Arthrobacter globiformis: one gene and its partner. The protein of the gene in region 1 interacts with the protein of each later gene in a pairwise test. Links are inferred from orthologs where the notes say so. Each region holds a gene or a part of one and is shown on either strand. Other genes may lie near its edges. The genes, in order: ileS and QFZ23_RS02110.

Region 1 (16,051 bases):
CTGGAGCGCCAGTGGCTTGCGGCTCCTTCGCAAACCGGTACCCCGGCCGACATCGTGCGGGCCATGTGCGGCGCGCACGCCCAGGTAATGCAGGCCGCGGAGCTGTCCGTGGGGATTCGCGGCGCTGGAATTTCCAGGGGCGACGTCCGCAAAGCGCTCTGGAGGACGGAAACCTGGTCAGGACCTTCGGGCCACGGGGTACCGTGCACCTGCTGCCCGCAGCCGACCTCTCCCAGTGGACCGGGGCGCTGGGTGCCATTCCGCCCGCACCGGCGGTGGGACAATTCCTGACATCCGGCCAGACGGATGAGATCGTGGCCGCAATTGCAGACGCGCTGCGGGACGCCGAGCTGACCGTCGACGAACTCACTGACGCTATTGTCGCCAGAACCGGTACCTGGGCGGCTGAACCGATGATGCCCGCATTCCAGACCGTGTGGCCGCGCTGGCGCGCGGCGATGGGGACCGCGGGCTTCCGCGGGGCGCTGTGCTTTGGCGCCGGCAGGGGCCGGGCAACGACATACCGCAGCCCTGGGCAGCTACTTCCCGGGTTCCGGCCGGCCGATGCTGCGCCGGCGCTGGGCTGGCTCGTCCGGGCCTACCTGCAGGCCTACGGACCCGCTACCCCCGCGCATTTCGCCCGGTGGCTGGCGGTTCCGCGCCAGTGGGCGTCCGGCCTCTTTGATGACCACCGCGGAGAGCTGGCCCAGGTCACCGTGGCAGGGATGCCGGCCTGGGTGCTGCGGAGCGACACCGGGGCCATCACCACGGAACCTTCGGGCATCAGGCTGCTTCCCTACTTCGATTCCTTTGTGGTGGCCGGCCAGCCCCGGAATCTGCTGTTCCCGGGTGTGGCAAGTACCCGTGCCCTGGCCAGGGGGCAGGCTGGTAACTATCCCGTCATACTCATCGACGGCGTTGTCCGCGGACTGTGGCACCATCGCCGTTCCGGAAAGAAAGTGGAGATCACTGCCGAGCTGTTCCAGTCGGCGGGGGCATCTCAGCTGGAGGAGCTGGCCCAGCAGGCGGATCGGGTGGGAAACTTCCTCCAGTCGGAAGCGCGCCTCACCCTCGGCACGGTGGATGTCGGGGGTCACGCCTAAGCCCCCGGCATCACCATGGGCAGCCTTAACGTGAAAGAGGCCCCTCAGCGAGGGGCCTCTTTGGTGTGGAGGGGACGACGGGAATCGAACCCGCGTAATCAGTTTGGAAGACTGAGGCTTTACCATTAAGCTACGTCCCCGAGGAAAGCGTTCCGGCGCACTGGCCTTTGGGCTTTTCTTCGGCGGCTGTTCAAGCCGGATATAACTAAACCTAATTCATGCCCCACGTGTCAAATGTGCAAACGCGGCAGGGATGAACGTAGACTGTCCTGTGCATTACGGGGTGTAGCTCAGCTTGGCTAGAGCGCCTGCTTTGGGAGCAGGAAGTCGCAGGTTCAAATCCTGTCACCCCGACTCTGCGGCCCGGGCCCCAGGCCTGGTCACAACAACGCGTTTGCAGAACCCATCCAACAAAACCAGGAGTACTTAGACCGTGAAGAGCGCTGTCGAGAACCTCACCCCCACGCGGGTCAAGCTCAATGTTGAGGTCCCCTTTGAGGAATTGAAGCCCAGCATCGACGAGGCATACAAGACTGTTGCTTCGCAGATCCAGGTCCCTGGCTTCCGTAAGGGCAAGGTTCCTGCCAAGCTGATCGACCAGCGCGTCGGCCGCGGTTACGTCCTGGAGACGGCCATCAACGAGGGCCTCAACGGCTGGTACCAGGCTGCCGTCCAGGAATCCGGCATCCGCCCGCTGAGCCGTCCCGAGGTTGAGATCACCGAGGTTCCGGACCCCTCCGCCACCGACGGCGAGCTTAAGTTCCAGGCCGAGGTTGACGTCCGCCCCGAGATCGAACTGCCCGACTACGCCGGCATCAAGGTTGAGGTTGCCGCAGCCGAGTCCTCCGACGCCGATGTCGACAAGGCCCTCGATGAACTGCGCGGCCGCTTCGGCACGCTCAAGACCGTGGAGCGCCCCGCCGCTGACGGCGACTTCCTCAGCATCGACATCACCGCAAGCATCGACGGCGCCGAGGTCGACTCCGCTTCCGGACTGTCCTACCAGGTTGGCGCCGGCACCATGCTCGAGGGCATGGACGAGGCCGTCACCGGCCTGAGCGCTGACGAGGACGCCATCTTCGACACCACCCTCGTGGGCGGCGACCACGCCGGCGAGTCCGCCCAGGTCAAGGTTGTTGTCAAGTCCGTGAAGGAGCGCGAGCTGCCCGAGGCGAACGATGACTTCGCCCAGCTGGCTTCCGAGTTCGACACCCTGGCCGAACTGCGCGAGGACCTCGCCAAGCAGGCCGCCGACTCCAAGGTCGTCGAGCAGGGCGTCGAAGCCCGCGACAAGGTCCTGGACAAGCTCGTCGAGCTGGTTGAGGTTCCGGTTCCGGAATCTGTCGTCGAAGAGCAGCTCGAGCAGCACTTCAAGGCCGAGAACTCCCACGGTGAAGGCGAGCACGACACCGAAGAGCACCGCGCCGAGGTCAAGGCCAACACCGAGCGCGCCTTCCAGAACGAGATCATCCTCGACGCCATCGCCGAGAAGGAAGAAGTGGGCGTCAGCCAGAATGAGCTGATCGACTACATCGTCACCACCGCCAGCCAGTACGGCATGGACCCGAACCAGTTCGCCCAGATCATCGACCAGAGCGGCCAGGTTCCCATGATGGTCTCCGAGGTCCGCCGCCGCAAGGCGCTGGCCGTCGTCCTGGGCCAGGCCGAGGTCACCGACTCCGAGGGCAACAAGGTCGACCTGAGCGACTTCGTCCGCCCCGGCGGCGAAGAGGCTCCGGCCGTCGAAGCCGAAGCAGAAACCGAAGCTGAAGAGGCAGCCGGCGAGGCCGTCGCGAACGACGACCCCGCGGCCGTGAAGTTCTAGCAGCTGCACGCATCAGTGCCGCCAGCCCCCGGGTCCTCGGATCCGGGGGCTGGCGCGTTAACGGCCGGTGTACAGCTCCCGCGGCCAATCGTGCGCCGTCAGCGAACAGCGCGATTCCGGCGAACAAATCCGCCCCGAAAGCGGTTAGTGTCCAAGTAGTGAAGTTCAGTGATGTCGTTCAGTGATGTCACCGTCACCAGCGAGAGGTAAGTACAAATGTCACAGCAAGCAGCGGCCCCCCGCATGGCAACCGTCGATCCTGCAGCCCAGGATAACTACATCTACAACCGCCTGCTGAAAGAGCGCATCATCTGGCTTGGCTCCGAAGTCCGCGACGAGAACGCGAACGCCATCTGCTCACAGCTGCTGCTGCTTTCCGCCGAGGATCCCAACAAGGACATCTACCTCTACATCAACTCTCCCGGCGGCTCGGTGACGGCCGGCATGGCCATCTACGACACCATGCAGTTCATCCCCAATGACGTCGTTACCGTCGCCACCGGCCTGGCTGCGTCCATGGGACAGTTCCTGCTGTCCTCCGGCACCAAGGGCAAGCGGTACGCCACCCCGAACGCCCGTATCCTGATGCACCAGCCTTCCGGCGGCATCGGCGGAACGGCTTCGGACATCAAGATCCAGGCCGAGCTGATCCTCCACATGAAGAAGATCATGGCTGAGCTCACCGCGGACCAGACCGGCCAGACGGTGGAAACCATCCTCAAGGACAACGACCGCGACAAGTGGTTTACCGCCACCGAAGCGCTCGAGTATGGCTTCTTCGACAAGATCTCGGCGCACGCAGGGTCTGTCGCCGGCGGCGGCGGAACCCAGAACGCTTCATCCAACGGCCAGAGCTAACCGGCATCAAGACAGAACTGAATCCAGGAGCAATGAACATGAACTACAATTTCGGATCGTCTGCCGGTAACCTGCCGACAAGCCGTTACGTTCTGCCGCAGTTCGAGGAGCGCACGCCGTACGGCTTCAAGCGACAGGACCCCTACACCAAGCTCTTCGAGGACCGCATCATCTTCCTCGGTGTCCAGGTGGACGACGCCTCTGCCGATGACGTCATGGCACAGTTGCTGGTGCTGGAGTCCACGGACCCGGACCGCGACATCACCATCTACATCAACTCGCCAGGCGGCTCCTTCACGGCCATGACCGCGATCTACGACACCATGCAGTACATCCGCCCTGAGATCCAGACCGTGTGCCTGGGCCAGGCGGCAAGTGCCGCTGCCGTGCTGCTGGCCGCCGGAACGCCGGGCAAGCGGCTGGCGCTGCCCAACGCCCGCGTCCTGATCCACCAGCCGGCGCTGTCCGGCGGCCAGGGCGGACAGGCATCGGACCTGGAGATCCAGGCGGCCGAAGTCATGCGCATGCGGACCTGGCTGGAGGACACCCTGGCCAAGCACTCCGGCCGGACGCCGGAACAGGTCAACAACGACATCGAGCGGGACAAGATCCTCACCGCCGCAGAGGCACAGGATTACGGCCTGATCGACCAGGTTCTCGATTCCCGCAAGATCAAGCCGCAGGCACTTGCCCGCTAAATACGGGCGCATGCCGGGTAAATGGCAGTAACGGACGCCGGTGCGGTTTATATCTTTGAACCGCACCGGCGCCCGGTTTCCACCCCTCGGGCCGAATGTGACCTAGAGTGGATGTAATCATTGCCGGATCCGCCAGGTACGGCCGTGATTCCAGCAACCGGTGCAAGCTGCCCTTGCGGCAAGATACTAAGGGGTTCACATATGGCTCGGATTGGCGAGAGCGCGGATCTGCTCAAGTGCTCTTTCTGTGGCAAGAGCCAGAAGCAGGTGCGCAAGCTCATTGCCGGGCCCGGCGTCTACATCTGCGACGAGTGCATTGAGCTCTGTAACGAGATCATCGAGGAAGAACTCGCAGAGGTCGCCGATCTGGGCAGCTTCGAACTGCCCAAGCCCCGCGAGATCTTTGACTTCCTGCAGGAATACGTCATTGGCCAGGAACCCGCCAAGCGTTCCCTCGCCGTCGCGGTTTACAACCATTACAAGCGGATCCAGGCCGGTCATGCGCCCAAGAGCGGCACATTGGCGGACGGCGTCCACCACGACGACGTTGAAATCTCGAAGTCCAACATTCTCCTGATTGGCCCCACCGGCTGCGGCAAGACCTACCTTGCGCAGACCCTGGCGCGCCGGCTGAACGTGCCCTTTGCCGTTGCCGACGCCACCGCCCTGACAGAAGCCGGGTATGTGGGCGAAGACGTGGAGAACATCCTCCTCAAGCTCATCCAGGCCGCCGACTATGACGTCAAGAAGGCCGAACAGGGCATCATCTACATCGACGAGATCGACAAGATCTCGCGCAAGAGCGAAAACCCCTCGATCACCCGAGACGTTTCGGGCGAGGGCGTGCAGCAGGCGCTGCTGAAGATCCTCGAAGGAACGGTTGCCTCGGTTCCACCGCAGGGCGGCCGCAAGCATCCGCACCAGGAATTCATCCAGATCGACACCACCAACGTCCTCTTCATCGTTGCCGGCGCCTTTGCCGGCCTGGAGGACATCATCGGTTCACGCTCCGGACGCAAGGGCATCGGTTTCGGCGCGCCGCTGAACGAGGTCAAGAACACCGACTCCTACGGCGAAGTGATGCCGGAAGACCTGCTGAAGTTCGGGCTTATTCCGGAGTTCATCGGCCGCCTGCCGGTCATCACCACCGTGTCCAATCTTGACCGTCCGGCCCTGATCCAGATCCTGTCCACGCCCAAGAACGCCCTGGTCAAGCAGTACCAGAAGATGTTCCAGCTGGACGGCGTGGAGCTGGTGTTCGACGACGCCGCCCTGGACCTGATTGCCGACCAGGCCCTGGAACGGGGAACCGGAGCCCGCGGACTGCGCGCCATTATGGAGGAAGTCCTCCTGCCGGTCATGTTCGACCTGCCCAGCAGGGACGACATCGCCAGCGTGGTCATCACGGCGGACGTCGTGGCCAAGAAGGCCCAGCCCACCATGATCACGCACGACGTCGTGGCCAAACGGCGGAACAAGTCCGCCTAGCCGGAACAAATCGGTCTGGCCGGAACAAATCGGCCTGGCCGGAATAAATCCACCCAGTCCGCCGCTGTCGCTTAAGCGTGGCCTGAGGATATTCCTCTGCGGCGCGCCATACCCCAAGACTTCCCTGAGGAGATTTGCTGTGTCTGAGAACGCTGCCAACAAAGCCGACTTCTGGTTCGACCCCCTCTGCCCGTTCGCCTGGATCACCTCCCGCTGGATCGGCGAGGTGGAAGGCGTCCGTAACATCAAGACTGAGTGGCACGTCATGAGTCTGTCCGTGCTGAACGAAGGCCGCGACCTCGACCCGAAGTACCGTGAAGCCATGGACAAGGCCTGGGGCCCGGTCAGGGTCATCATCGCCGCGCAGGAGCAGCATGGCGACCACGTGGTCAAGCCGCTGTACGACGCCATGGGATCGCAAATCCACGACGGCGGCCAGAAGGACTTCTCGATCGTCATCAGCAAGGCCCTGGCCGACTGCGGCCTTCCCGCCGAACTGGCAACCGTCGCTGACTCCGACAAGTACGATGCCCAGCTTCGGGCCAGCCACGAAAAGGGCATCTCCCTGGTGGGCCAGGACGTCGGAACACCGGTGGTGGCCTTCAACGGCACCGCGTTCTTCGGACCTGTCCTCACCCGTATTCCGCGGGGAGAGGAAGCCGGGAAGATCTGGGACGCGTCGGTGACCCTCGCTGCCTACCCGCACTTCTTTGAGATCAAGCGCAGCCGGACCGAAAGCCCCGCCTTCGACTGAGCTGTTTTTGACTAAACCGACGGGCCGCCGTCGGGCGTTTCAAGAGCCCCGGCAGAACTACATGAGAGTAGTTCTGCCGGGGCTCTTGCGCATCCGGAACCGGAGGACAAAGATAGAACTTACCCACTTCGAAAGAAGCGGGACGCAAGAACCAAAGATTCAGTGACATGCTTCCAACGCAGCCTTCGGCAAAGTTAGAAGCAGGCTACCAGTGACAAGGTAGGAAGACCTGAAATTTCCAAGGATCTTGCCAGACTGTCAAAGATGTCACCAGACAGCCGAAAAGTCGAAGCCCCACCAACGGCAAAACGCTGATGGGGCTTCCCCTTTGCCCAAAAAACAGCTGCCCAAATACCGAAGCCCCACCAGCGCCGTGGCGCTGATGGGGCTTCGAAGTGTCCGGCCGGGGCTCGTCAGGCCTGTGCCGGTTCCTCGGCGGGGGCCAGCTCCACGTCGCTCACGGTAAGCTCGCCCTCACCCGTGTTGAGCGAGATCTCCTGCGCGTTGGCCGCGGCCTTGAGGTCCGCGAGCCCTGCCCGAAGCTGGGCCACGAGCGGCTCCGGGGCCGTAATCGTCGCCGACAGGACCTCGGTGCGCTGCTTGACCTTGGCCTCGGACTTGGCCTTCCGGATGCCGCTGAGCGCAATGCCCACGGTGCCCAGCATGCCGGTGTCGCCGTCGGTGATCTCCAGCGGCGCCGGCCAGGCGGCACGGTGCACGGAGCCAGTCCGCCACCAGCTCCAGACCTCTTCGGTGGCGAAGGGCAGGAACGGCGCGAAGAGGCGCAGCAGCGAATCCAGCGTGGTGGCCAGGGCAGCGAGCACGGAGGCCTGCTCGGTCTCGCCGGCGGCACCGTAGGCGCGGTCCTTGATCAGCTCGACGTAGTCGTCGGTGAACTGCCAGAAGAACGATTCGCTAATCTGCAGGGCCCGGGCGTAGTCGTAGTTGTCGAACGCCTTGGTGGCCTGGGCCACGACGTCGGAGAGCTGGGCCAGCAGGGCACGGTCCAAGGGATTGGTCAAGGGCCCCGACGCGGGTGCTTCTTCCGCGTTGGGCAGACCAATCCCGGGGTTGGTAAGAACGGACAGGTCCGTGGAGACCACTGAGTTCTCCGTGGCGCCGAGGTTCAGGACGAACTTCGAGGCGTTCAGCAGCTTGATGGCCAGGCGGCGGCCGATCTTCATCTGCGCGATCTCGTAGGCCGTGTCGGCGCCCAGGCGTGCGGAGGCAGCCCAGTAGCGGACGGCGTCGGAGCCGTACTCGTTCAGGACGTCCGTCGGCACCACCACGTTGCCCTTGGACTTGGACATCTTCTTCCGGTCCGGGTCCAGGATCCAGCCGGAGATGGCCGCATGCTTCCAGGGTGCGACGTCCTGCAGGGCGTCGGCGCGGACGGCGGAGGAGAACAGCCAGGTGCGGATGATGTCGTGGCCCTGCGGGCGCAGGTCGAACGGGAACACCTTGGCGAACAGGTCCTCGTCCCGGCTCCAGCCACCCACGATCTGCGGGGTCAGGGAGGAGGTGGCCCAGGTGTCCAGCACGTCGGCGTCACCGGTGAAGCCGTTGGGCTGGTCGCGCTGGGATTCGTCGTAGCCCGGTGCGGCGTCGGCCGCAGGGTCTACCGGCAGCAGGTCGTCGGACGGCAGGACTGGGTTGTCGTAATCCGGGTTGCCCTGGGCGTCCAGCGGGTACCAGACCGGGATCGGCACGCCGAAGAAGCGCTGGCGGGAGACCAGCCAGTCACCGTTGAGGCCGGCGATCCAGTTCTCGTAGCGGGAGCGCATGAAGGACGGGTGGAAGTCGATGTCCTGCCCGCGGCTGATCAGCCGTTCGCGGCGGTCCTCGTCGCGGCCGCCGTTGCGGATGTACCACTGCCGGGACGTGACGACCTCGAGGGGCTTGTCACCCTTCTCGAAGAAGTTCACCGGGTGGGTGATTTTCTTCGGCTCGCCGTCGAGCAGGTCGGCTGCCGTGAGCAGCTCCACCACGGCCTCCTTGGCGGAGAACACCGTCTTGCCGGCGATCGCGGCGTAGGCCTCGCGGCCGGCATCCGTGGTGATCCACTCCGGAGTCTCGGCGAGGATGCGGCCGTCGCGGCCCACGATCGCGCGGGTGGGAAGCTGGAGTTCGCGCCACCAGGTCACGTCGGTCAGGTCACCGAAGGTGCAGACCATCGCGATGCCCGAGCCCTTGTCCGCCTTGGCCAGCGGGTGCGCCTTGACCTCCAGCTCGACGTCGAACAGGGGGGACTTCACGGTCTTGCCGAACAGCGGCTGGTACCGCTCGTCGTCGGGGTTGGCCACCAGGGCGGCGCAGGCCGCGAGCAGTTCGGGACGGGTCGTCTCGATGAAGATCTTCTCGCCGTCGGCCGTGAAGAACGGGTAGCGGTAGTACGCGCCGGGCACCTCGCGGTCCTCGAGCTCGGCCTGCGCCACGGCGGTGCGGAAAGTGACGTCCCAGAGGGTGGGGGCCTCGGCCATGTAGGCGTCGCCGGCGGCCAGGTTGGCGAGGAACGCGCGCTGGGAGACGGCCCGGGAGGTGTCGTCGATGGTGCGGTAGGTGAGGTTCCAGTCGACGGACAGGCCGAGGGTCTGGAACAGGTTCTCGAAGACCTTTTCGTCCTCGACGGCCAGCTCTTCACACAGTTCGATGAAGTTCTGCCGCGAGACGACGTCAAAGTCCCGCTGGTTCTTCGCCGGCTGAGCCGGCGGCTGGTAATCCGGGTTGTACGGGATGGCGGGATCGCAGCGGACACCGTAGTAGTTCTGGACGCGGCGCTCGGTGGGCAGGCCGTTGTCGTCCCAGCCCATGGGGTAGAAGACGTTCTTGCCGGTCATGCGCATGTAGCGGGCCTGCACGTCGGTCTGCGTGAAGGAGAACATGTGGCCCACGTGGAGGGAACCGGAAGCGGTGGGCGGGGGAGTGTCGATCGAATAGACCTGTTCCCGGGTGGTGTCCGGGTCGAACCGGTAGGTTCCTTCCTCGAGCCAGCGCTGCGTAAGGGCAGCCTCCAGGCCTTCCAGGGCCGGCTTGTCGGGAACGTTGATGGGGGCGGTGGCGGGCGTGTCTGTACCCTGCGTTGATTCAGCCATGGCCCAATTGTTTCATGCCGGGCATTTGTTTCGCGCCCTGCAGTGCGTGCCCGCTGCCGGACGCCGGGAGTAGCATGCGGCCTATGACCAAAGCAGACGCTTCCTTTGCGATCAAACGCATCTATGAGGAACCAGCGGACGACGACGGCTTCCGGGTTCTGGTGGACAGGCTCTGGCCGCGCGGGGTCAGTAAGGAACGGGCCCAGCTGGAGCTGTGGCTCAAGGAAGTTGCGCCGTCCCCGCCGCTGCGGCAGGAATTCGCCCACATGCAGGAGCGGTTCGAGGATTTCCGTGTCCGGTATGAGGACGAACTTGCGGGCAATCCGGCGGTGGATCAGCTCCTGGAACTGGCGGCGAAGCACCGGAAGGTGACACTGCTGTACGCGGCCCGGGATCCGGAGGTGAACCACGCCAGAGTCCTGCTGGAGTTCCTGGCAGCACGTGGTCAGGCAAAGTGAACGGTCCGGGAAAGTATGCGGTGCGCGGAAGTAAACATTGGGCTGGCCCACCAACGGTTGGCGCTAGGGTGGTGCCATGACTGAGGTTTCCGCAAGCTCTGACGTGTCCACCAACAAAGCAGCCCTCGTGACGGGCGCCAGCTCGGGCATTGGCGAGGCCACCGTGCGCGCGCTCCGTGCCGACGGCTGGACCGTGTACGCCGTCGCCCGCCGCCAGGAACGGCTGGCCGCGCTGGAATCCGAGACAGGCGCCGTCGCCCTGGCCGCGGACATCGCCGAGGACGCGGACGTGGCCCGCCTGCTGGCCGAGGTGACCTCCGCCGGCGGGATCGACACGCTGGTCAATATCGCCGGCGGTGCCCGCGGTGCGGACCGTGTGGGCCAGGCCGTGACCGACGACTGGGAGTGGATGTACCGCGTGAACGTCCTCGGCACCATGAAGCTCACCCGCGCCTTCCTGCCGATGCTGCGCGAGAACGGCGAGGGCACTGTCCTGAACCTGACTTCCACAGCCGGGCTGGATGCCTATGAAGGCGGCGGCGGCTACAACGCCGCCAAGTTCGCCCAGCACGCCCTGACCGGGGCGCTGCGGCTGGAAGAGGCCGAGCACAACGTCCGGGTCATCGAGATCGCGCCCGGCCTGGTCCAGACCGAGGAGTTCGCCCTCAACCGGCTGGGTGACGCGCAGGCGGCCAGCAAGGTGTACCAGGGCGTGGAGAAGCCGCTCACCGCCGGGGACGTGGCCGATGTGGTGCGCTACGCCGTGAGCGCGCCGCACCACGTGAACCTCGACCAGATCGTCATCCGCCCCGTGGCTCAGGCATCGAACTACAAGCTGATCCGCAAGCAGGCCTGAGCCGGCTAACCCGCAACGGGGACGTCCAGCGTGGCCAGCACCGCCGCGTGGTCCGTCCCGGCAACGCGGTGCACGGCATAGCCCGACGCCGGAATGTGCGGACTGGTGACCAGGTGGTCGATGGTGATGCCGGGCAATGGCTGGCCGTCCATCGGCCATGTGGGCGTGAACCGCGCCCCGGATGCCATGCCGACGTCCACCAGCTTCCGGCCGCCCGGGCCGACGTCGAGCAGCCTGCGGAACTCCGAGTGGTCATAGGTGGCGTTGAAATCGCCGAGCAGGAGCTGGTTGCCCAGGCCGTCCGCCCCGTTGCGCGCCACCAGCCGGCCCAGCGATTCCAAGTCGCTGCGCCACTGCCCGACGCGCACGTCCACCGGCGGGAGGGTGTGAACGTTGGTGACCTCGAGCGTGGCGGCTGCACTGCCAGGGCTTGTGCTGCCAGCACCCGCACTGCCTTGGACATTCTTGCCGGCACCGGCAACGGGCAGTGTCAGCCGGAAGGTTGGCATCTGGAACGGCGTGTCGGGAATCAGCCCGATGGCTTGGATGGGGTGTTTTGAGTACGTGGCGCTGCCTGAGCCGTTCTTCATGGGGCTGCTGATCCGGTTGGGAAGGAGGCTTCCCAGTCCCTCGGCGGCCAGCCGGTCCTCCAGCGTCTGGGTGTACTCCTGGACGGCGAGCAGTTCCACCGCGTTGTCCCGTACCAGCCGGACGATTTCCGCGGCGTCGGCCTTGCCGAAGCGGGAATTGATGCTCATCACCGTCAACGGAACGGTACTGCCGGGAGCGGACGCGCTGGCGCCCGCCCGGCCTGCATCCGGCGCCCACAGCCAGAAAAGCTGGGCTCCGAGGAGCACTACGGCAGCGGCCGTGACCACCAGCCGCCGGCCCAGCAGTGCCAGGGCCAGTGCAAGGCCGGCAGGAACCACCAACCACGGCGTGAAGGACAGCAGCTGGACCACCTGTGTGGGCCACTCGGCCGGGATGGCACGGAACACCGAAAGCGATGCGACCGGCAGGAGGATACAGAGCGCCAACACCCTGGCCGAAGCAGTCATGGATCGAGTCTAGGCCGAGGGCGCTCATGGTTATGGCCGCCGCGGTGACAGCAGTTAGACTGGAGCCAACAGCTTTGACCCGGCCATCACCGGTGAGCTTCCGGAAGAACACCCGGCCCGCGTTGCGGACCAGGGCCAGTAGAACCGGACGGGTAAGCCCGTCACAGCAGCAATGAGCGGCCGTCGTCGAACTCCCTCGGAGTTGGGCGGCGGTAAGTGAGGTGGTACCGCGGTGCCGGTGCAGTCGCATGACTGCGCACGCGCCGTCCTCGCATCCTGAATGATCCACTTGTTCACCAGCTCAACCCAGGATGTCGAGATGACGTATTACCCCAAGGCCTCAGCAGCCCCGTCCGGTCCGGGCTCCTCTGCAGGAGTGTCCGCCTCCGTGAAGTTCCCAGAGATCGAAGAGCGGATCCTCAAGTACTGGGACGAGGACGGCACCTTCCAGGCAAGCATCGACCAGCGCAGCGCCGACCTTCCGGGCGGCGCCCCCGGCAGCAACGAGTTCGTCTTCTACGACGGCCCGCCCTTCGCCAACGGCCTGCCGCACTACGGCCACCTGCTGACCGGCTACGCCAAGGACCTGGTGGGCCGCTACCAGACCCAGCGCGGCAAACGCGTTGAACGCCGCTTCGGCTGGGACACCCACGGCCTTCCCGCCGAGCTGGAAGCCATGAAGCAGCTGGGCATGACGGACAAGACCCAGATCGAGGCCATGGGTATCGACAAGTTCAACGACGCCTGCCGCGCCTCCGTGATGAAGTACGCCAACGAGTGGCAGGCGTACGTCACCCGCCAGGCCCGCTGGGTGGACTTCGACAACGACTACAAGACGCTCAACGTCGAGTACATGGAATCCGTGCTCTGGGCTTTCAAGCAGCTGCACGAGAAGGGCCTGACCTACAACGGCTACCGCGTGCTGCCGTACTGCTGGAAGGACGAGACGCCGCTGTCCAACCATGAGCTCCGCATGGATGACGACGTCTACAAGAACCGCCAGGACCAGACCGTCACGGTGACGTTCCCCGTTAAGGCGGGGGAGTCGGACCTGTCCAAGCAGCTGGCCGGTGTGCAGGCGCTCGCCTGGACCACCACGCCCTGGACGCTGCCCACCAACCTGGCGCTCGCCGTCGGGCCTTCCATCAGCTACGCCGTGCTGCCCGCCGGACCGAACGGCGTCAAGGCCGCTTCGGCCGAGGTGCCCGTCACCGGCAGCTTCCTGCTCGCCGAGGACCTGGTAGGCACCTACGCGAAGGACCTGGGGTACGGTGATGGTGCCGCTGGCGCGGCTGCCGCTGCCGCCGCTGTCACGTCAACCCACACCGGCGCCGAGCTCGAAGGGCTCACCTACGAGCCGCTGTGGCACGACTTCGCCGACACGGAAAAGTACGGCACCCAGAACGCCTGGCAGTTCCTGGTGGCCGACTATGTCACCACCACCGACGGCACCGGCATCGTCCACCAGGCACCCGCCTACGGTGAGGACGACCAGAAGGTCTGCGAGGAAGCCGGCATCCCCGTGGTCCTCTCCGTGGACGAGGGCGCCAAGTTCCTGCACCTGTTCGCCCACGGCGACCTGCACGACATCGTCGGGCTGCAGGTCTTCGACGCCAACAAGCCCATCACCCAGGTGCTCCGCGCCCAGGGCCGCCTGGTCCGCCAGGCCAGCTACGAGCACAGTTACCCGCACTGCTGGCGCTGCCGCAATCCCCTGATCTACCGCGCCGTCTCCTCCTGGTACGTCGAGGTCACCAAGTTCCGCGACCGGATGTCCGAGCTGAACCAGGAGATCAACTGGATCCCCGGCAACGTCAAGGACGGCCAGTTCGGCAAGTGGCTCGCCAACGCCCGCGATTGGTCCATCAGCCGCAACCGCTACTGGGGCAGCCCCATCCCGGTGTGGCAGTCCAGCGACCCCGAGTACCCGCGCACGGACGTGTACGGCTCCCTCGCGGAAATCGAGGCCGACTTCGGCCGGCTGCCGCTGAACAAGGATGGCCAGGTGGACCTGCACCGGCCGTTCATTGACGAGCTGACCCGGCCCAACCCGGACGACCCCCGCACCCCCGAAGAGGGCCAGTCGGTCATGCGCCGCGTGGAGGACGTGCTGGACGTTTGGTTCGACTCCGGCTCCATGCCCTACGGCCAGGTGCACTACCCGTTCCAGAACGAGGCCTGGTTCGACACCCACAACCCGGCCGACTTCATCGTGGAGTACATCGGACAGACCCGCGGCTGGTTCTACATGCTGCATATCCTGTCCACCGCGCTGTTTGACCGCCCGGCCTTCCGGAACGTCATCAGCCACGGCATCGTGCTGGGCTCCGACGGCCAGAAGATGTCCAAGAGCCTGCGCAACTACCCGGACGTCTCCGAAGTGCTGGACCGCGACGGCTCTGACGCCATGCGGTGGTTCCTCATGTCCAGCCCCATCCTGCGCGGCGGCAACCTCGTGGTCACCGAACAGGGCATCCGCGACGGTGTCCGCCAGGTCATCCTGCCGCTGTGGAATGTGTACAGCTTCTTCACGCTGTACACGAATGCCGCTAAGGGCGGGAACGGCTACGACGCCCAGCTGCGGTACGACGGCTACACGGACACGCTGGACCAGTACCTGCTGGCCAACACCGGGGACCTCGTCCGGAACATGACGGCCCAGCTGGACACCTACGACATCTCCGGGGCCTGCGACGAACTGCGCAGCTACCTGGACATGCTCACCAACTGGTACGTCCGCCGCAGCCGGCAGCGCTTCTTCGACGAGAACGCCGATGCCTTCGACGCCCTGTACACCGCCCTGGAGGCCGTGTGCCGCGTGGCCGCACCGCTGCTGCCGCTCGTCTCCGAGGAGATCTGGCGCGGCCTCACGGGGGGCCGCTCCGTGCACCTCGCCGACTGGCCGGACCCAGAGCTGTTCCCGTCCGATGCCGCCCTGGTCGGGGCGATGGACCGCGTGCAGCAGATCTGCTCCACCGGCTCCTCGCTGCGGAAGGCCGCCAACCTGCGCGTGCGCCTGCCGCTGCAGGAACTTACCGTCGTGGCACCAGGCGCAGATACGCTGGAAGGCTTTGCCGCCGTCGTCGCCGACGAACTGAACCTGCGCTCGGTCCGCCTGCTGGACGCCGCCAGCGCCTCCCCGGAGGAGTTCGGCATCGAGCAGAAACTTGTGGTCAACGCCCGTGCCGCCGGCCCGCGCCTCGGCAAGAACGTGCAGCTGGCCATCAAGGGTTCCAAGTCCGGCGACTGGTCTGTCTCCGACGCCGGTGTCGTCACTGCGGGCGGCCTTGAGCTGGAACCGCAGGAATACACGCTGGAGACCGTGGTGGCAGAGTCCGACGGCGGTTCAGCAGCTGCGTCTTCTGCTGCCGCAGTGCTTCCCACCGGCGGCTTCGTGGTTCTGAACACCGAGGTCACCCCCGAGCTCGAGGCCGAAGGCCTGGCGCGTGACATGGTCCGTGCCATTCAGCAGGCGCGCAAGGACGCGGCGCTGAACGTGAGCGACCGGATCCGGACCACCGTGAATGCCGCGCAGAACGTCATCGACGCCCTGCTGGCGAACGCCGAGCTGGTGAAGACCGAAACGCTGACGCTCGAGCTGGAGGCCGTGCCGGCCGACACCGCGGAACCGCGCATCACCGTCGAAAAAGTGGGGGCCTGAGACATGACCGACGAATTCTCCGTGGAGAGCGTCTACGCCGAGCTGCTGGGCCGGGCGCCGGAAAACAAGATGGAGCCCCGGCTCGCGCCGCTGTTCCGCGCCATGGATGTGCTGGGGGAGCCGAACAAGGCCTACCCGATCATCCACATCACCGGCACCAACGGCAAAACGTCCACGGCCCGGATGATCGAGGCGGGCCT
Region 2 (15,093 bases), 2.7 Mb from region 1 along the record:
CCGGAAAACCCTGGACCTGCTCATCCCTCACGTCCGGGAAGGCCGCACCGTCGTCGGGCTCGAACCCAGCTGCACCGCCACCCTGCGCTCCGACCTGCTCGAACTGCTCCCCGACGACCCCCGCGCAGCCGAGCTCGCACGGTCCGTGAAGACCGTCGCGGAGTTCCTGACCTCCATCAACTGGACCCCGCCTCAGGTCGCGGAGAAACTCCTCGTCCAGCCCCACTGCCACCAGTACTCGGTCATGGGGTACGGCGCGGACCAGGCGCTGCTGGAAGCCATGGGCTGCGACGTCGAAACCTCAGCGGGTTGCTGCGGCTTGGCCGGGAACTTCGGAATGGAAAGAGGCCACTACGAGGTTTCCGAAAACATCGCTCGCGCCGGGATCCTTGCTAAGTCAGACGCCGCACCGGACCGGAAGATCATGGCTGACGGCTTCTCCTGCCGCACCCAGGTCCAGGATCTCGCCGGGCTCGACAGCCGGCACCTCGTCCAGGTCCTTGCCGAAGCACTCAAGGCTGAAACCGGTTAAAAGTCATGCTCGTTGCTCGTGTCGCTATCACTGCCACTATCCATTGTCGGCCGGCCGGAACACACGTGGCAGGACCCACTTGGCCTTGGCGAAAATTGCCGGGCAGCTCAGCGCCTAGGGGTGCTTCCCTATTCAGACGTCACGTTGAAGCACGCCCCAACCTGACAGTGCATCCCCTTGCAGCTTTGCGGAAGGCCGGTTATCGGCGTGCGAAAACCATCCGAAAGTAGGGGCAATTAATACGTCTAGCGGCCGGTTTTTGGGGTGCGTTCGTAGTCTGGCTGGCGCAGGAAGCGCTGTGCAGACCCTGAAAACTAGGAAGCCTGTCAGCAAGTGAGCTGCCAGGGCCTGAGCCCATATTGCACCGGACTCAGGCCCTTGAGCTTTGTTGAGATTCTTTCGTCGTTGTACCCGCGGATGTACTTGTCCGTGCTGTTTCCAGTGCGTCGGAGTTGAGGAATCTGACGTGGTGGAAGAGCTCTTCCTTGAGGTGGCCGAAGAAGTTCTCCATCACAGCGTTGTCGTAGCAAGTGCACTCTCGATTGCTGCGGCCGCCACCTCGTTTCCGGCACCGTCGACGCCCGGTCCAATTTGAGGAATGGACCGCCCGTTATTCTGGTGCAGCCACGGCAGCTGTTAGGTCAAAACGGAACATCCTGAGGTTCTCCAACGGTTCTTATTCGGTGGCGGTCCCATCTCCACACCTGCGGTCCGGCTTTGAGGCGGCCTTCGCAGGAACTGAAGTCAGTGCAGATCCACTGCGAACCGAGTGTCCATGTCTGGACAGAGGCCGTGTAGTATCCAAAATCGCTATCGCGCCACACACTGAGATTTGAAAATACCCGCTTGGACCTGTCCCGTCCCTGCGGACTCAGACAGAGAAAATCCGACATGCCGGCTGAACCAGGCGTGAAGCATTCGTTATCCATACACGGGGGAGCATCTCCGAGTAGCTCACGGAGCAAACCGCAGTCACCTGCATCTACCGCGGAGCACCACAACGACAACAGATTCTCCACGTGGTGCCTGAGCGTGGCCATGCCGCTCAGATTTAGCTCCATACACAGAGGCAAGGGCCCGAAATTCGCTGCCTGTCCATTCTCGCCACGAGCGGGTTCATTCTGCCCGGACCGCGAGGGATTACAGCGCCCAGGACCGTGCTCCCCCGCATGGAATTCGCCGCCTGTCACCAGCTTCGAAATCACTGCCTTGCCGGGCGGATTCCTCATCACTCTTGTCCTTTCGTACCGGCGAGGTGGCACCTGCTCAGCAGCCGAATTGATACCCGGCCACGGCCGGAACTTTTGTCGAACCGTGAACACCCTGCCGTCGGCCCCTCCGAGGAAAAGGCGCCTCGCCCTCAGCATCGGCCGGCGGCACGGGGCGCCCCCGCTAGAGGGTCAACGCGTATTCCTTAGCCCACGGGGGCTGGACGTCCTGATCAAGTTCGACAACGATTGGCTTCGTGTCCGTTAAGGTCCACTCCGGAAGATAGACGCGTTCCCCGCCCCGCATAGCCGATTCGTGCGAGAGGATGCCGGAACAGGTGATGTTCGCCGCCCCGAACGGCGTTCGGGAACGGCTCGGCCTCGCCGAGGACGGCTTGCAACAGACGGTCGGCCAGGTGGGGGTGAGAACCGCCATGGCCCCCTCCCTGAACGAAGGAGCGGTGTTCCGATTCGCCTCCCGCCGTATAGACCCCGGCAGTTGTGAAATGTCGAATTGGTTCGGGGAGACGGTCGGCGAAATCGGGGACAGTGATACGTTCCGGTTTTTCGCCGAGGTACAGCACGTGGGCCGCATCTTCTGTCTGTGCCCATTCGAAGGAACGAATAGAGCCGTATACGTCAAAACTTTCGCGGTATTCCCGAGCCACGGCCCAAAGGTGCCTTGTCACTTCTGCACCTGTATCGCTGTCAAGGAATTTGATGTGCGTGGATTCGATGGCGAAGGGGGAGCCATACTGGCCCTTCATCCGGTCGAAGACGCTCCCCGAACCCAGGCACTGGACGTACTCGGCTTGGTTTCCCCCGAGCCCAAGGGTGGGTCCGATGGCGTGGGTGCCGTTATACATGGGCGGCATGCCATCCCAGTAGGACGGCCAGCCCGTCATGTCCTGATGGTGGGAGGCGCGAAGGAATTGGACTTTCCCGAGGGCCCCCGTCCGGTAGAGCTCCTGGAGGTAAAGGAATTCCCTGCTGTAGAGGGTGGTCTCCATCATCATGTATGTCAGCCCGGTCCGCTGTTGCGCGTCGACTATGCGCTTGCAGTCCTCCACAGAAGTGGCCATTGGTATGGTGCAGCCGACATGCTTGCCGGCTTCCAGGGCTGCGACCACCTGGTCGGCGTGCAGCTGGAGAGGCGTGTTGATGTGGATGACGTCGATGTTGGGATCGGCCAGCATTTTGTCGTAGTCGGTGTATCTGACCTCGACTCCGTACTGGTCACCGACTTCGTTCAATTTGGATTCGGTGCGCTGGCAGATCGCGTACATTTCAGCGTTCGGGTGCTGCTGATAGATGGGGATGAATTCGGCGCCGAATTCCAAGCCGACGATGCCGACCTTGAGGACCTTTGCAGATGACACAGCGTGCCCCTTTCTGATGCTACGAGTAGTTATTTTTTGCTCTCGCCAGCGTCAACGGTCATTTCTAGACCGGTGACCAGGCGTGCTTCGTCGGACAGCAGCCACAGGACGGCGGCGGTGGTATCCGCTACTTCCAGATCGGTATTGATCAACTGCCCGGCGCGGAAGCCCGCCAGCAGTTGCTCCCGAGGGACATTGTTCAGTTCCACCATCGCCGTCGTCATCTCCGTGTTGATGCCCCCCGGAAGGACGGTGTTACAGCGGATGCCGTATTCCCCCAGCTCCTGGGCCAGTGAAGTGCTCAAGCCCCGCAGGGCCATCTTCGCGGCAACGTAGTGGGCCAGGCGGGGCACGGCCTTCAGACCAACCCCGGAGCTGATCAGCACCAGGGACGAACCTGCTCCCCGCTCTATCAGGTGCGGCACGGTTGCCTTGCAGGTGTAGAAGACTCCCGTGAGATTGATGTCGATCATCGTTTGCCAGTTCTCGACGGGCAGCTCCCACGTGCGGTGGAACCCGTCAGAGATGCCGGCATTGGCAATGACAAAATCAATCCCGCCTAGTCGGGCTGCGGTGTCTGCCGCCGCCCCGGCAAGACCGTCATAGTTACGCACGTCTACTTCGAAGGAGACGCAACGCCGGCCCAGGGCGAGGACGTCCTCCCGGGTCTGCTTCAGGTCGGCGCTGGTGGCCGTGTTGTAGTCTGGATCGTTCACATGGCCCGCGGACCCTAAATCCACCAGGGCGATATCCGCCCCTTCACGTGCCAAGCGCAGAGCATGGCTCCGGCCCTGCCCGCGTGCCCCGCCCGTGACAAACGCCACCTTGCCTGCAAACCTGGGCGGAGCGGACGGATCCACGGGCGTTGCGGAAAGGTCATGATGCATGGATGAGCCCCATGTGAGCGCCGTCCACGCCCAGTTTCTTGAGCAGGTGCTCCGCGCTGAAGTAAGCCAACGCCTGGATGGTCTGGTTCGGGTTGTACCCGCCATAGCTGACGAACTGGCCGCCGCCAATGGCGTACAACCCCTCGCACTCGTGGACCTCGCCGTAGATGTCGGTCACGGATGTGGCGGGATCCTCGCCCATCCGGTGCACCCCGACGTCGTGTGTTGAGAGGTGATAGGGGGGCCGGGGCGAATCCATCCAGTAATCCTTCGCCCCCATCTCGCGGGCGATTTTCTCCTTGTACCGGCCCATCAGAGTGACGGAATTGGCGTCGTGATCGTCCCAGTCATGGGTGATGCGCAGCGCCGGCTGGCCCCAGCGGTCCTTGATGGTTGGATCAAGGTCGGCGTAATGGCGCGCGTACGGGAAGTTCGTGGTTTGGGAGTACATGCGGTGCATGTGTGTGTAGTTCTCCCGCAGCCAGTGCTTGAGGTCCAGGCCCCACTTGCGGGTCCGCGGATCCATGTTGTGGTACGCCTCGATGGGCTGAAGGTCCCCGACGACGCTGATGATTGGAGATCCCCAGAGGACTCCCAGGTCGTTGTCCGGGACAAGTTCGGACGTAAAGTCATCCACTGCGCTGGAGGCGTTGAACGTGCCCAGGAACGGGTTGGTCGGCTCAGGCAGGATGGAAGTGAACCAGCCGAAGTTGTGGGTCATGAAGTGCTGGCCCACCTGACCGTTTCTATTGATGTCCGAGAGCAGCAGCAGACGGACGTTCTCCAGGGAATAGGCCGTCAGGATGACCTTGTCGGCAGTCGCCTCCCGGTACGTGCCTGTGCTGTCGAGGTAGCTCACACCGGTGGCGCGCTTGCCGTCAGCTGTCCGGTTGATCCGCAGAACGCGGCTCAGGGGCCGGAGGTCCAGGTTGCCCGTGGCTTTGGCGGCTGGCACCGACGTGACCTGCGTGGTGGACTTAGCCTTGACGTGGCACGGGTAGCCGTGGCAGAAGCCGCAGTTCACGCAAGCGGGCCGCCCCTTGTATTCCTGCGAGTTGATGGCCAGCGGCTGGCGGAAGGGGTGCAGGCCCAGCCGCTTGGTCGCCGCCACGAAGGGTACGTCTCCTGGTCCTTGTGTGACTGGCGGCATCGGGTAGTCCCTGCTGCGCGGCGGTTCGAACGGGTTACCGCCCTCGGGGATCACCCCGCCGGTGTTGCCCAGCCCGGAGATGCCCTGCTCGTATTCCACCCGGTCGTAGTACGGCTCCAGGTCTGCGTAGCTGATCGGCCAGTCCTCCAGCGTGGAGCCCTCCGGCAGTGCCTGGGCGCCGAAACGTTCAGCGATGGCGCTCTTCATTCGGAAGTCGGTTTCTCTGAACCTGTAGGCGGCGGCACCCCAGTGCAGGGTGCCGCCACCGGTTCCGATGGACGGCAGACCGTACAGAGGCTCATCGTTGCCTAGGGCACCGGCGGACCACGGAAGAACGCGGGCCGTCTCGCTGTCGGAGGCACGCCACGTCACCGGGTCCACGTTCACGCCAGCGACGATGGCGCCCCGCTGGTAGTACCGGATTTCGTCCTGCTTGATGGCGAAGTCTTCCTCGGTGTAGTCCTGGCCCTTGTCCAGGCCAAGAACCTTCAGGCCGGCTTTAGTCAGTTGTTCGGCCAGGATTCCGCCGGTGGACCCCATGCCGACGATGATGGCGTCGAAGTTCTCGCTCATTGTGCTCCTCCAATACGGGAGTAAAGATCCTTGATGGTCAGCATCGGAATGGTCCGGGTGTTGAAGTCCGGCGCCATCTGCTCCGCCGTGTACCCCCACTGGGCCCCAGGAAAGCCGACCAGCTCCCAGCCGACCAGCTCCCGGTTTCCGCCATAGGCCGGGTCCCCGAAGAAGCCCTGCACCGTGTGTTCTCGGACGATGCGGAAGAACTGGCCTGCAAAGTCCGAAGGATCCCTTTCGCTCAGCTCAGCCAACTGGCGGACGATCTCTTCCTGCTGCCCGTCGGCCAGTTCGTGGAACCGTCCCTCGGTAATACGCGCTGTGAAATCCGCCAATGCGATCAGGCCGCTGCGGTACACGGACTGCAGCTCCCGCAGGAATCCGCCCAGAGCCTTATCGATGTATTCGGTTACTCCTGCCTCCCTGGCACCCGGAGAGCCGGGCTCGGACGGGATGATCTGCCCCGCAAGGGCATCAATCACTGCGGCTTCCTCACGGTTGAGGAACGTCAGAGGAAAGTCGAGTACAAACTTTGACGCCATCTACATCGCCCTCCTATACCTGCGCGCCCAGGCGTAGTTTCTTGCGTTCCTCCACGAGCGGGCGCAGGAAGTCGATACCTGACCGCGCGTCCTCGTCCGGCTCAATGCCACGCTGGTGGAAGCCGGTTTCCATCGTCAGGTACCCGTCAAACTTGATGTCCAGCATCGCGTCGACCAGGGCCGGCCAGTCACCGATGCCCTTACCGGGGGGCAGCCGGTCGTTGTCAGAAATGTGGATGTGTTTCAGGTTCTCGCCCATCTTGTAGACGTAGTCCGTGTTGACCTCGCGGCGGTACATGACGTGGAAGGTGTCGAACATGAGTTTGACGTTGTCCCGGTTGACGTCCTCCATCAGTTCGATGGCGTCATCGGCGCTTTCACACAGGTTCGTGTCATGCGAGGTCGGTTCGATCACCAGGGTGACGCCCGTGTGCGCGATCCGGTCCGCGATCTCGGTGAGGCATTCACGGGTCCATGCCCAGGCCTGCCGCCGGCTCGTGCCGAAGATCATCCATCCGGGCAGATAGATCAAGGTTTTACCGCCCCACTGGGCGGTCAGTTCGGCCAGCTCGACGTAGTGTTCGATGGTGGCGCGGCGTTCCTCAATGTAGGGCGAAGCCGGGTTGTTTCCGGGGCCGCCGGAGGGTGCGGGCAACATGCTGGAAAGCGACAGGCCATGTTCGTCGAGGAGATCCTTGATCTCAGCCCGCCGTTCGGCTCCAAGGTAGGCCGGGTAGGCGTGCGGGGCTGCGCCACCGATCTCAATGCCGTCATAGCCCATTTTGGCGATCCGCTTGATTGTCTCTTCGAGAGTGTAGGAGGGGACCCAAACAAAGAAGCTGGAATAAGCCCAGGTGTTGTACGAGATTTTCATAACGGTTCCTTTCTTGGCGATCAGGGTTTACTGGGGTGCCTTGCCCAGGTACTGATCTACGTTGGTGTTGTCGATAAGGGTGGAGTCGAGCTTGATACGCGCGTCGAGGGGCTCGCCGGCGCAGAGCTTGGCGGCGGCAATGGTCGCTTCCTTAACAACGAGCGGGTAGCCGACGGTCGCTGCGTAGCTTCCGTCCTTGACCAGATTCAGCGCTTCGGCCTCCCCGTCGATGCCGAACACCTTGATTTCGCCTTCGCGTCCGGCTTCCTTGATCGCCTGGATGGCGCCAAAGGCCATCTGGTCATTGTGTGCGTAGACTCCTTGGATCTTGCCTGTTCCGAAGCGCTGCAGAAGGTCCTCCATGACCTTCAATCCTGTGGCCCGGTCGTAGTTTGCGGTCTGGGACGCGATGATTTCGACCTTTGATCCGGCAATACCTTTGCGGAAGCCAGCTGCCCGGGCGATTGTCGGGGAAGCGCCGAGGCTTCCGGAGAGTTCCACGACGCTTCCGGTTCCGCCGAGGGCCTGTGCCACGGCCTTGCCGTCGACCAAGCCGGCTTCCTCGTTATCGGATCCAATGTAAGTGGAAACCTCTGCGTTGACCTGGCGGTCCGCGGCAATCACCTTGATGCCAGCGGCAGTGGCCTGTTTCGCAACTCCTGCCAACGCGTTGGCATCCTGGGGCGAAAGGATGAGCACCTTGATTCCCTGGGCGATCATTTCTGACACCTGGTTTGACTGGTTGGTCGCATCGCCGCGTCCGTCACTGACGGTGACGTTCATTTTCGGGAAGAAGGCCTTTGCAAATTCAGGAATCTGCTGCGTTGATTTCGCTCCGTAGGGGAAGGAGGCGCTACTCCAGGAGACACCAACTTTGCAGTCGATTCCCGCGGGATCAACCTTTAGCTGAAGCTGTCCTTGGCATGTATCGCCGCAGTAAATGCTCGGAGCCAGCTTGTCGCCGACCGCTTCGTTTGAAGATGTCGCAGTGGCTTGTCCGGTGCAGGCGGAGGCAAGTAGAGACACTGCGATTCCTGCCGCGGCCATGGCGGCGAAAGACCGCGTGCGCTGTTTTGTGGCGTGCATCATTGCATTCTTCACTTTCGTTGGTAAGTCGGGATTGTGATTGTTTTAGGACTGAGATGAAGTCAGCGGGGCATCGTCTGTTCAGCAGGCGAGGATCCGTCCGGCTGGAGGGAGCCGTGCCTAGATTCAGAGGCAGGGACGACGGGTGGCTGGCTTGTAGCTGCCTTCGGTGAGTCGGTGCGTCGCTCCTTGAATCGCCTCACGGTTGCTTTGGCGGCGACCAAAACAGCGATCACGATGACGGCGCCCTTGACGATCTGCTGGTCAAACGGTGAGATCCCGAGGAGATTCATGACGTTGGACAATATGGCCAGCAGGATGGCTCCGAACACTGTTCCAACAGCACCGCCGATGCCACCCATCAGGCTGGTCCCGCCGATGACGACGGCGGTGATGGCGTCCAGGTTGGACAGGCTGCCGGCCGTCGGATCTCCGACGCCGAGGCGGGCTGCGGTCATGACTCCGGCCAGGCCCGCGCATAGCCCGCTGATCGAATAGGCCAGCATGATGGTGCTGGTGGTCCGGACTCCCGAGAGACGTGCGGCTTCTATGCTGCCGCCGATGGCATAGATGTACCGCCCGAAGGCCAGATATCGCAGTACAAGGATGCCGGTGACGGCGATCAACAGGAACACGATGAAGGGCCCGGGTATGCCGAGGAGGCTGCCGCTTCCTATGAAGTTGAAGAATGGTTCACGGTTAGAGAACTGTTTTGGGCCTCCATCCGTGAGGCGTAGCGAAAGGCCCTGAATGGCGACCATGGTGGCCAGAGTCATGATGAACGGCTGGACCTTCAGGACTGCAACGCCTATACCGTTGATGACGCCTGCCACTACTCCAACAAGCATGCCCGCCACGATGGCCAGTGGAACGATCAGACCGTTGTTTATCAGGATCGCCGTCGTAACGCCAGAAAGAGCGAGGATGGAACCAACGGAAAGGTCGATCCCCCCAGTGAGGATGACGAACGTCATTCCAACAGCAATTATCCCCACGATCGCGGACTGGCGACCGACATTGAGCATGTTGCTGGGCTGGAAGAAGGAGGGGACCAACAGAGCCACGGCAGCGACCACAACCAGGAGGATCAGGATCGGCAGCAGATTATTACGCAGTTTCAGGGACAGGCTGTTGGCCCCAGGTCCCGTTCGCGTTTCGGTTGTCACTTCTATCTACCTCCAACGGCATAAAACATGATTTGTTCTTCTGTGGCTGTGGCGCCTTCAAGTTCGGCCGCAACCTCGCCGTGATACATGACCAGAATGCGGTTGCTGAGGGCCAGGACCTCGGGCAGTTCCGAGGAGATTACGATGATGGCCAGACCTTGATGGCACAGTTCGTGGATCAGTTCGTAGATTTCCTGCTTGGCGCCGATATCGATGCCACGGGTGGGCTCGTCAAGGATGAGGACGTCCACGCCTGCCTCAAGCCACTTCGCCAGCACAACCTTCTGCTGATTTCCGCCGGAAAGCGTGGCCACCGGGGAGGAGACGTCCGGGAGTTTGATGCGCAGCTTGTCAACATAACTCTTTGCCAGGGTCCGGTCCCGGCTTGGGGAGGCCGTGGCTGTGCGCTTCTTGAGCATACTGACAAGGGGGATGTTCATCGCCGTGGACAAGGCGGTGAACAGGCCTTGGGTTTTCCGCTCTTCGGGCACGAGGCCGATTCCAGCGTCGATCGCCTGAAGCGGTTTTCCGGCTTTCAGCTTGTGGCCCTTGATGAAGACTTCACCGCTTGTGTAGGGATCGGCTCCGTAGATAGCCCTTGCCAGTTCCGTACGTCCTGCACCTCTGAGGCCGGCCACTCCGACTACTTCTCCAGATCGAACATGGAAGGAGATGTCGTTCAGGACTCCTTCGCGGGTCAGGTTCTTGACCTCTAGAGCCGTCTCCCCCAGGCTTGCCGAGAGTTCGCGTTCCCCGCGGGTGAAGTTTCTGCCCACCATTTTGGAAACGAGGTCGTCGTGATCGGTCTCTGAGATCTTTCCGGCGCCGGTGAGCCTGCCGTCTTTCAAGACGATGTAGCGGTCGGCCAGGTCGAAAACTTCTTCCAGCCGGTGAGACACGAAGATGATGCTGACGCCCCGTTCCTTCAAGCCGTGGATCAGCTTCAGAAGATGGTCGACGTCCTCGCCTCCGAGTACAGCTGTGGGTTCATCTAGAATGAGCACTTGGGCATTACGGTGCAGCGACTTGGCAATCTCGAGCATCTGTTTTTCGGCCACACTCAACTGACGCACCTTACGATTGACGTCGACGTTGAGTCCAAGACTTCCCAGAAAATCCCGTGCTTCGTGCTTCGCTGTCTTCCAGTCGATTACGCCTTTGCGAGGGTATGCCCCGAATACCAAGTTTTCCGCCACTGTGAGGTCCGGGAAAAGATTCAGCTCCTGGTAGACCGTGGCAATCCCGTGGGCTTCGGAGTCCTTCGGCCCGTGGATCTGCACAGGTCGGCCGTTCATCGTCACCTCACCCGCGTCTGGCTGGTGTGCTCCGGAAAGGATGCGGATCAGTGTGGACTTCCCGGCACCGTTCTCTCCGATAAGGGCCAAAACCTGACCGGGATGGAGTTCAAAACTCACGTCGTAAAGGGCCTGCACGCCCAGGAAGTGCTTGGACAGATTCTTGACGGCTAAACGCGGGGCCATTTAATCCTCCGCAAGCCGTTGGATGCTGTAGACGACTGCGTCTATCATCGAATAGATCATGGGTTCACCCTAAAAGAGATCGAGAATGGAAAAAAACTGCCTGATTTATTCTGTTTTCAACATAAAACCTACGAAATGTGGAGCGTGCCATGGGATCCTTGTGGACTGAAGTCGGCCTCCTGCATCAGGACCAGAATCTGGCGCCTGATGCTGTGGCAGCGCGGAGCGTCGTCGCCCGGCTGATAGCCGACGAGGACACTGTGACGAGAACGGAACTAGTCAAAGCCACTGGGCTCGCCCGCTCCACTATCGAGAACCACCTCAGCGTCTTGCTGCAATACGGGCTGATCGAAGACGCAGGACCTGGCCCCCAAGGCAGCCGAGGGCGACCCGCCCAAGCTTTTCGTATCAGCCCCGCCAAAGGCGTCGTTCTGGTAGCCGATGTCTCCTCGCGCGCGACCAGGCTGGCTGTCACAACCCTGGACAAGCAAGTCGTTTCCCGCGGCGAAATCAAGATGGAAGTCACGGCCGGCCCCAACGAGCTACTGGGCGCAATAGCCTCGGCTTTTGAGGCGATGCTCGCGGACGGTGGCTTGGGCATCCGGGATGTTCTCGTCATTTCAGTCGGGCTGCCAGGACCCGTCGACGCCAAGCTCGGGATGGCCGTTCGACCCCCGCTGATGCCTGGCTGGGACGGATTTGGGGTCTGCGGTTACTTCGCTCGTCATTTCGGATGCGACGTGATCGTCGATAACGATGTCCACCTGATGGCCCTGGGCGAGGCCCGCTCGTACAGGGGCGAGCACCTGCCGCTGCTGATGATCAGTATCGGCACAGGTGTGGGCGGCGGGTTCGTCAGCGAGACCGGCCACCTTCTGCACGGAGCCGACGGCGCTGCCGCCGACATCGGCCACAGCAAAGTACCTGACATGAAGGACATGCTCTGCCGCTGCGGCAGCCACGGCTGCTTGGAAGCGGTGGCGTCCATCAGTGCGATGGCCGCGCGGGTCTCCGCCATACGCAATGATGAAATAGGTGAGGAGCAACTATTCGAACTGCTGGTACGGGGCGACCCCGCCACCGTAAACGTCGTGCGGGACAGCGCCACCATCGTTGGGCAAGTTGTTGCCGATTTGGTGAACTTTTGTAATCCGGCCCGGATAGTCCTGGCGGGTGCCGTCACACAATGCACCGAAGACATTCTTGCCCAAGTCCGGAGCGTCGTTTACCAACAGGCCCAACCTCTAGCGACACGCAAACTCTCGTTGGTACACAGTACGCTTGGAAACGAAGCAGGCCTGATTGGCGGAATGATCTCCGGCATCGAACAAGTGCTGTCTCCGCGCGGGATCGCCTACCACACACGGCCCGCGGACTCGACGATGCAGCCGCTTGGTCTTTAGCTGGCGTCTCCTCAGTAGCCGGGGTTGATGTGGCACCGATGGGCGGGGGCTGCCGCGGTCCCGCAGGGAAGGTGTGGAGTTCGATCGGCCTCGCTCACAGGGATCCAGATGGCCGCCGGAAACGGCGACCTCCACCCCAACAAAACCCAGCCGGAGGCCAGGCGAGACTTCTTCGAAGGGCTGGTCGGCCAATTGGCCGGTGAACGGGACATAGGGGCGGGCCATGGCAGGTTCCTTTGGGCTCGGTAGGTTCAGGTGAGGGGCGCTGGTTGAGGCGGATCCAATGCTGCTGCTTCCAATCAACGGTGTTCCGGAGCAAACGCTTGGATCGCTGCCCCGACTATGCCTGCTTCATTGCGGAAAACCGCGGGCACGATGGTGGTCTGGAGTTTGAGGTGGGGTAAGTATTCGCTTGCGCGCTGAGAGATGCCGCCGCCGACGATGAAGAGTTCGGGTGACAGCAGGAATTCCACGTGTGAGAAGTAGCGCTGCAGCAGGACGCTGTACTCTTCCCAGGAAAGTTGGTCCCGTTCGCGCGCCACGGCTGACGTCGTTGTTTCGGCTCTGCAGCCGTCAACTTCCAGGTGTCCGAGCTCGACGTTCGGCACGAGTTGCCCGTTAAGGATGAGCGCGGACCCGATGCCCGTACCCAGCGTGATCACGAGGACGGCCCCGGAAACTCCAGCCCCGGCACCGTAGCGCGTTTCGGCAAGGCCAGCGGCATCGGCGTCGTTGATGACCTCCACTCGCCGTCCCAGTCGGGTGGTCAGGAGTTCGTTGATGTCGGTGTTCAGCCAGCTTCTGTCCATGTTCGCTGCGGAGTGGACCACGCCATGGCGGATGATGCCGGGGAATGTGACACCCATGGGCGAATCGGCTGCCGGAGCTTCCGGATAGACCGACACGTCGGCCACCAGCAGGGCAACGGCTTGGGCAACGGCTTTGGGGGTTGCTGGCTGAGGCGTTGGTACGCACACGGGTTCGCCTAGGAGTTTGCCTCTTGTTGGGTCTACGAGGCCTCCTTTGATTCCGGTGCCTCCGATGTCTATGCCGATAACTGGAGCGTTCATGTGTTCCTGTCCTGGAATGGCCGATGTGGCTTCGGGCACGTTGGCTGCCGGGATCGCTTCCTGCAATCCTGGCCAGGTGCTGGGCTGCGGGTTAGGCCCGCCGTCCCATTCAGTCCTTGCTGCTGAAGGCGGCGTCGAAGCTGGTCTGGGACGCGGGGAAGTCGAACTTCTTCAGCGCGGCGAGGGCTTCGGGGGCGCCGTGCAGGCGGTCCATGCCGGCGTCTTCCCATTCCACCGAGATGGGTCCGGTGTAGCCAATGGCGGTGAGCGCGCGGAAGGAGGATTCCCAGGGGACGTCGCCGCGTCCGGCGGAGACGAAGTCCCAGCCGCGGCGGGGGTCGCCCCAGGGCAGGTGGGAGCCGAGGACGGTGTTGCGGCCGGTGGGGCGCAGCTTGGTGTCCTTGCAGTCCACGTGGTAGATCCGATCCTTGAAGTCCCAGATGAAGGAGACGGGGTCGATGCCCTGCCACATGAAGTGGGAGGGGTCCCAGTTCAGCCCGAACGCTTCGCGGTGGCCGATCGCTTCCAGAGTGCGGACGGTGGTCCAGTAGTCGTAGGCGATCTCGCTCGGGTGGACTTCGTGGGCGAAGCGGACGCCGCATTCGTCGAAGACGTCCAGGATGGGGTTCCAGCGGTCGGCGAAGTCCTGGTAGCCGGCGTCGATGACTTTTTCCGGGACGGGCGGGAACATCGCGACGTATTGCCAGATGGAGGAGCCGGTGAAGCCGACGACGGTGTCCACGCCGAGGGCCTTGGCGAGGCGGGCGGTGTGTTTCATTTCCTCGGCCGCGCGCTGCCGGACGCCTTCGGGGTCGCCGTCGCCCCAGACCTTGGATCCGACGATCGCTTCGTGGCGGAAGTCGATCGGGTCATCGCAGACGGCCTGGCCCTTGAGGTGGTTGGAGATCGCCCAGACCTTCAGGTTGTACTTTTCCAGGACGGCGAGTTTGGACTCGACGTAACCGGGTTCGTCCCAGCGCCAGGCGTCCAGATGGTCGCCGGAGACAGCGATTTCGAGGCCGTCGTAGCCCCAGCCGGACGCGAGCCTGGCGACTTCCTCGAAGGGCAGGTCGGCCCACTGGCCGGTGAACAGGGTGTACGGGCGGGGCATATCAGGCTCCTTGGCTTTACTGGATTGTCCGGTTCGGGTCGGATCGCCGTTTCGGGCCGACGCCTCCGGATCAAAGGTTGTCGGTCCTGCTATGACAGCACTTGCTGCCTTTTCGGATGTCCGTTCTTGAGGTCCGGGGACTGCAGATCGGGTACGGCCAGGAAAATACTGGCGATTGCCGCTGCAGACCCCGGACCATGTGGTGAGTCCGGGATTCTCAGAGGGCGTGGGATTTCTTCATGCAGTCCCTGACGTAGGCGTCGGACGCCCGAAGGTGTTCACCGATTTTTTCGAAGCTCCATCCCTGCGTGCCATGGCATTTGAGACTGGCGACGCCTTCATACCCGACCCTGTGCAGCGTTTCCAGCATTACGGAATGGTCAAGTGTTCCGTCGGGGCGGGGGAGTTGCTGGTCGGCGGGACCGAAGTTCAGCCCGTCTTTGCCGTGGCGGTAGGCGCGGTCGATGTCCCAGATGTAGTAGTAGAAGAGCCGCTTGCGTTCGGCGAGGAACGTGATCGCTGCGCTGATGGTGTCCTGCATCACCCACAGGTGCGGGGGAGCGATGCAGACGCCGAGATAGGGGTCGTCGATGTCGCGGATGAGCCGTTTCATCTGTGCGAGGGTGTCCAC

The links.
Region 2: the proteins of ileS (region 1) and QFZ23_RS02110 interact in binary tests that used the Escherichia coli proteins (3 or more experiments, as listed by UniProt). The link is inferred for Arthrobacter globiformis from one-to-one orthologs.

Annotation. Positions count from the first base shown.
Region 1 is NZ_JAUSZX010000001.1:3,181,930-3,197,980, reverse strand. The notes cover bases 12,196-16,051. They hold ileS (isoleucine--tRNA ligase), read left to right. Parts: upstream 12,196-12,509; coding sequence 12,510-15,851; downstream 15,852-16,051. Other genes in these bases: QFZ23_RS14860 (bifunctional folylpolyglutamate synthase/dihydrofolate synthase), read left to right, coding at 15,855-16,051. Outside these bases: QFZ23_RS14925 (winged helix DNA-binding domain-containing protein), read left to right, coding at 204-1,103; tig (trigger factor), read left to right, coding at 1,537-2,928; QFZ23_RS14905 (ATP-dependent Clp protease proteolytic subunit), read left to right, coding at 3,172-3,786; QFZ23_RS14900 (ATP-dependent Clp protease proteolytic subunit), read left to right, coding at 3,825-4,484; ATP-dependent Clp protease ATP-binding subunit ClpX, read left to right, coding at 4,686-5,972; QFZ23_RS14890 (mycothiol-dependent nitroreductase Rv2466c family protein), read left to right, coding at 6,112-6,726; valS (valine--tRNA ligase), read right to left, coding at 7,140-9,818; QFZ23_RS14880 (DUF488 domain-containing protein), read left to right, coding at 9,902-10,276; QFZ23_RS14875 (SDR family oxidoreductase), read left to right, coding at 10,353-11,132; QFZ23_RS14870 (endonuclease/exonuclease/phosphatase family protein), read right to left, coding at 11,138-12,190. UniProt on the Escherichia coli protein: Catalyzes the attachment of isoleucine to tRNA(Ile). As IleRS can inadvertently accommodate and process structurally similar amino acids such as valine, to avoid such errors it has two additional distinct tRNA(Ile)-dependent editing activities.
Region 2 is NZ_JAUSZX010000001.1:440,002-455,094, reverse strand. The notes cover bases 6,183-9,080. They hold QFZ23_RS02110 (substrate-binding domain-containing protein), read right to left. Parts: upstream 8,193-9,080; coding sequence 7,173-8,192; downstream 6,183-7,172. Other genes in these bases: QFZ23_RS02105 (ABC transporter permease), read right to left, coding at 8,294-9,080; QFZ23_RS02115 (sugar phosphate isomerase/epimerase family protein), read right to left, coding at 6,285-7,145; QFZ23_RS02120 (gluconate 2-dehydrogenase subunit 3 family protein), read right to left, coding at 6,183-6,271. In the rest of the region: QFZ23_RS02145 (FAD-binding and (Fe-S)-binding domain-containing protein), read left to right, coding at 1-532; QFZ23_RS02140 (IS3 family transposase), read right to left, coding at 859-1,068; QFZ23_RS02135 (Gfo/Idh/MocA family protein), read right to left, coding at 1,974-3,119; QFZ23_RS02130 (mycofactocin-coupled SDR family oxidoreductase), read right to left, coding at 3,149-4,006; QFZ23_RS02125 (GMC family oxidoreductase), read right to left, coding at 3,996-5,729; more of QFZ23_RS02120, read right to left, coding at 5,726-6,182; more of QFZ23_RS02105, read right to left, coding at 9,081-9,397; QFZ23_RS02100 (sugar ABC transporter ATP-binding protein), read right to left, coding at 9,400-10,878; QFZ23_RS02095 (ROK family transcriptional regulator), read left to right, coding at 11,028-12,281; ppgK (polyphosphate--glucose phosphotransferase), read right to left, coding at 12,581-13,351; QFZ23_RS02080 (sugar phosphate isomerase/epimerase family protein), read right to left, coding at 13,461-14,462; QFZ23_RS02075 (sugar phosphate isomerase/epimerase family protein), read right to left, coding at 14,680-15,093. UniProt on the Escherichia coli protein: Part of the ABC transporter complex RbsABC involved in ribose import. Binds ribose. Also serves as the primary chemoreceptor for chemotaxis.